DNA from 2 places in the Streptomyces sp. NPDC013457 genome. Region 1 is predicted to be linked to the other one. Evidence: riboswitches for the same ligand, from Rfam matches in the RefSeq annotation. Region 1 holds a riboswitch; the other holds the start of a gene.
What was found. Region 1 has a riboswitch for cyclic di-AMP ahead of ACF1G2_RS21805 (M23 family metallopeptidase). Riboswitches for the same ligand answer to the same signal wherever they lie in the genome.
Positions count from the first base shown of each region.

Region 2: another riboswitch for cyclic di-AMP. It lies ahead of ACF1G2_RS29220 (M23 family metallopeptidase); the one in region 1 lies ahead of ACF1G2_RS21805 (M23 family metallopeptidase).

Region 1 is NZ_JBICBL010000008.1:20,487-22,940, reverse strand. It holds gene ACF1G2_RS21810 (PP2C family protein-serine/threonine phosphatase) at 1-771, shown strand, start outside; cyclic di-AMP (ydaO/yuaA leader) riboswitch at 984-1,131, shown strand; gene ACF1G2_RS21805 (M23 family metallopeptidase) at 1,143-2,228, shown strand.
Region 2 is NZ_JBICBL010000012.1:121,416-123,869, forward strand. It holds gene ACF1G2_RS29215 (M16 family metallopeptidase) at 1-686, shown strand, start outside; cyclic di-AMP (ydaO/yuaA leader) riboswitch at 899-1,065, shown strand; gene ACF1G2_RS29220 (M23 family metallopeptidase) at 1,078-1,863, shown strand; gene ACF1G2_RS29225 (GntR family transcriptional regulator) at 2,035-2,454, shown strand, end outside.

The DNA.
Region 1 (2,454 bases):
GAGACCGCGCAGAAGGCCGTCCTGCCGACGCCCGCCGACCGGATCGGCGGGCTCCAGGTCGCCGCCCGGTACGAGGCGGCGCAGGCGGACGCGTTCATCGGCGGCGACCTCTTCGCCGTCCAGGACACGCCGTACGGGGTACGGCTCGTGGTCGGTGACGTCCGGGGCAAGGGGCTCGACGCCGTCGAGGCGGTCGCCGTCGTGATCGGGGCCTTCCGGGAGGCGGCCGAGCAGGAGGCCACCCTGGAAGGGGTCGCCCAGCGGCTGGAGCGGGCGCTGGCCCGGGAGGGCACGCGCCGGTCCAGCCTCGACGCCTTCGAGGGGTTCACCACCGCCGTCCTCGCCGAGATCCCGCGTGGCGACGGGCGCGTACGGATGGTGAACCGCGGCCACCCCGAGCCGCTGCTGCTGTACGCGGACGGCGGCCTGGCCCACCTCGAACCGACGGAGCCCGCGCTGCCGCTCGGCATGGGCGAACTGGCCGCCTGGCCGGACCGGGCCGACGAGGCCCCCTATCCGCCGGGTGCCACGCTGCTCCTCTACACCGACGGGCTCTCCGAGGCGCGCGACGCCTCGGGGGCCTTCTATGATCCGGCCGAGCGGCTGGCCGGGCGGATCTTCCCGGGGCCGGACGAGCTGCTCGACGCGCTGGTCGACGACGTCCGCCGGTACACGGGCGGCGGCTCCACGGACGACATGGCGCTGCTCGCGGTGAGCCGTCCCGCGGCGGGACAGCCGGAGCGGCGCAGGACGATGCCCGTGGTGCCGTGACCATCCGTAGTGGCGAGGTACCACTGCGATAACAATTGACGAACCGTCAGTTCACGGGGTCCGGCAATGGTCCGTACTGAAGCGGGATCAAATCGGTCTGTACCAGCTTAATCTCGCTAATGATCAACGGGAACAGCTTGGAATCCGGCCCTCGTGTCTATTAACGTTCGATAACGCAGCGCGGTCGTCCCAGCCGTCGCCAGAGACGGCACCGTGCGCACGCGCCGAATCCTGAAAGGGAACCGGGGAACCACTACTTGGGGTGAATCGGGCACCGTCGCACCCGTGCGACACCGTCCGTAGGAGACCTTCCTGCTCCGAACCCGTCAGCTAACCCGGTAGGCGAGAAGGAAGGAAAGGAGTACGCCTCCGTGGCGTCCAACACCCCTGCTCCCGAGGGTCTTTCTGACGGGTTCAACGCGTTCGGCGCCCCGGGCGCCGCCGGGACGGACGACGACACGACCACGTGGGGGGAGTGGAACCCCACCGAGGACTCCCTTCGCCAGCAGGCCCGTTCGGGCGGCCGTCACCGTGTCGTGAAGCAGCGCTCCGGCTTCGCCCGCTCCTCCACCGTCCTCGGCGTCGGTGTCATCGCGGCCGTCGGCGCGGGTGGCATGGCGACCGCCAAGGACAGGCCGCCGGTCTCGATATCCCTCCCCGACCTCAACCTGCCGGACGCCTCCGAGCTGCCCGGTGTCGGCGAGCTCATCTCGGGCGAGGACGGCACGGACTCCGGGACGAACAACCCGCAGCCGCTCACGGCCACCCTCGCCCTCCCGGCCGACAGCGCCGAGAAGGCCGCCGGCTCGCCCGCCGCCTCGACGGCGGACGCCGGTGAGGCGCTGCGCGCCCGCATCATGCAGCAGGCCGAGCAGCAGCAGGCCTCCGCCGACGCCGACAAGAAGGCCGCGGCGGAGAAGGCGGCGGCCGAGAAGGCGGCGGCCGAGGCGGCGGCGAAGGCCGACGCGGCGGAGAAGGCCGCGGCGGAGGAGAAGCGGAAGGCCGAGGCGGCCGCCGCCGCGAAGGCCGAGGCGGAGCGGCTGGCCAAGCTCGCCGCGAGCTACGCGCTGCCCACGTCGTCGTACACCCTCACCTCCACGTACGGCCAGTCCGGCTCCATGTGGTCCTCCGGCTACCACACCGGTCTCGACTTCGCGGCGCCCACCGGTACCCCGGTCAAGGCGGTGCACGGCGGCACGATCAAGTCGGCGGGCTGGTCCGGCTCGTACGGCTACCGGATCGTCCTGGAGCTGGAGGACGGTACGGAGGTCTGGTACGCGCACCTGTCCTCGATGACGGTCAGCGCCGGCCAGACCGTGGGCACCGGCGACACCATCGGCCGCGTCGGCGCGACCGGCAACGTGACCGGCCCGCACCTGCACCTGGAGGTCCACACCCCGGGCGGCGCGGGCGTCGACCCGGCGGCCTGGCTGGCGGGCAAGGGCATCTCCGTCTGACCCCGGACGTCCCCACGGCTCCGGCGGTCCTGGCGACGTCCCCCCGACGCCAGGGCTGCCGGGACCCCCGGGCCCCCCGGGCCCCTGGCCCCCCGGCCCCCCGGGCCCCTGGCCCCCCGGGCCCCTGGCCCCCCGGGCCCCTGGCCCCCCGGCCCCGGGCCCCCTGGACCCCGGCCCCTGGCACCTCCGGGCCCCTGGACCTCCGGCCCCTCCGGGCCCCTGGACC
Region 2 (2,454 bases), on a different contig from region 1:
CGGGCAACACCGCCGAGCCCCGCCCGGTCCCGCCGATCACGGCCGACGACACCGGCCGTGTGGTCATCGTCGACCGCCCGGGTGCCGTCCAGACCCAGCTGCTGATCGGCCGTGTCGGCGCCGACCGGCACGACCGCGTCTGGCCGGCCCAGGTACTCGGCACGTACTGCCTCGGTGGCACGCTCACCTCCCGCCTGGACCGTGTCCTGCGCGAGGAGAAGGGCTACACCTACGGTGTCCGTGCCTTCGGCCAGGTGCTGCGCTCCGACGGCAAGGGCAACGGCGCCTCGATGCTCGCCATCAGCGGCTCCGTCGACACCCCCAACACCGGTCCGGCACTTGACGACCTGTGGAAGGTGCTGCGCACTCTCGCCGCGGAAGGCCTGACGGACGCCGAGCGCGATGTGGCCGTGCAGAACCTGGTGGGTGTGGCGCCGCTCAAGTACGAGACCGCCGCCTCGGTCGCCGCGACCCTCGCCGACCAGGTCGAGCAGCACCTTCCGGACGATTTCCAGGCGCAGTTGTACGCGCGTCTCGCCGAGACCGGCACGGTGGAGGCGACGGCGGCGGTCGTCAACGCCTTCCCCGTGGACCGTCTCGTCACCGTGCTCGTGGGTGACGCGTCGGAGATCGAGGAGCCCGTACGCGCCCTCGGCATCGGCGAAGTGACCGTCGTCACCGGCTGATCGAGTCGCCGCGCCGCCGCGTCCGGCGGCACCGGAGGGCCCCGACGTCACGGTACGCCGGGGTCCTCCTCTTTGTCCGTATTGCTGCGGAGGGTGACTGTATGCCCTGTGGCATGTCTTACAAACAGCCGTGTCTGTTTGGTGATTGAAAGACGGTCCGCTTAGCGTCGGTCCGGCTGTTCGCCAGTTGCACCCGCCGCACCCGCGGCACCGGACAGTCATCGCCGAGTCCCCGTCAGGCGCGAGCCTGGGGAGCCGGGGACCCACACGAAGTCCCTGGGGTGAATCGGACGCCTTCGCACCCGTGCGGAGGGGCCCGTAGGAGACCTTCCTGCTCCGAACCCGTCAGCTAACCCGGTAGGCGAGAAGGAAGGAAAGGAACAGCCCCTACATGGCGTTCACCCGTGCCACCGGGAAGCATCGTGGTCCGAGTCGTCTGTCGCGCCGCACCGCCGGCATCGCCGGCGTCGCGACCCTCGCCACCACCGGCGTCATCGGAACCCTCGCCTCCCCGGCACTCGCCGTCGACGCGGACGCTGCCCCCTCGGTCGAGGACACCGGGCTGACCCAGATCATCGCCGCCGACTCGCTCGCCGACACCATCGACGCCCAGGCCGCCGCCCAGGAGCGCGAGGCCGCCGAGGCCGAGGCGAAGCGCCAGGCGGAGGCCCGTGCCAGGGCCGAGGCGAAGCGCAAGGCCGAGGCCCGCGCCAAGGAGATCCGCGAGGCCAAGGAGCGCGCCGCCCGTGAGGCCGAGCGCAAGCGCCTGAACTCCTTCCAGCTCCCCGTGGCCGGCTCGTACGTCAGCACCGGCTACAAGACCGGCGGTGCGCTCTGGTCCTCCGGCAGCCACTCCGGCGTCGACTTCCACGCCGCCTCCGGCACCAAGGTCGTCTCCGTCGGCTCCGGCACCGTCGTCGAGGCGGGCTGGGGCGGTGCGTACGGGAACAACGTCGTCATCCGGATGAACGACGGCACGTACACCCAGTACGGTCACCTCTCGGCCATCAGTGTCGGGGTCGGTCAGTCCGTCACCCCGGGCCAGCAGATAGGCATCTCCGGCTCGACCGGCAACTCCACGGGGCCGCACCTCCACTTCGAGGCCCGCACCACCGCCGAGTACGGCTCCGACATCAACCCGATCGCGTACCTCCGCGCGCGCGGTGTGAACGTCTGACCGGTCGAGGTCTTTCCCGGCTTCTCAGAAAAGCCCCGGCTCGTACCGAGCCGGGGCTTTTCGCTGACCGAAAACATATCCATGGATCCTTGAGAGCCGTCGGAAACAAAGCCCTGCTGCAATAGAGTCGCCGGAGAACCGGTTTCGCGCGGATCAAGGCGGAGGTCGAACATGCGCATTCCCGCGCACTCTGTATGCACGGCGATCCGGGACGACATCGTCACCGGGGTCTTCGAGCGCGGCAGCCGGCTGACGGAGGAGCAGCTCGCCCGCCGTTACGGAGTCTCCCGCGTCCCCGTCCGGGAGGCGCTGCGCACCCTGGAGTCCGAGGGCTTCGTGATCACCCGCCGCCACGCGGGCGCCCAGGTCGCCGAGCCCACCGAGCAGGAGGCGGCGGACCTGCTGGACGTACGGTCCCTGCTGGAGCCGCTGGGGGCCGCGCGCGCCGCGCAGCGCCGCACCGAGGCGCACCTCAAGGTGCTGCGGGGCCTGGTCAGGCTGGGGCAGGAGCGGGCCAGGCGGGGTCAGGCGGAGGACCTGCGCCCGCTCGGCGGCTGGTTCCACGAGACGCTGGCCCAGGCCTCGGGCAGC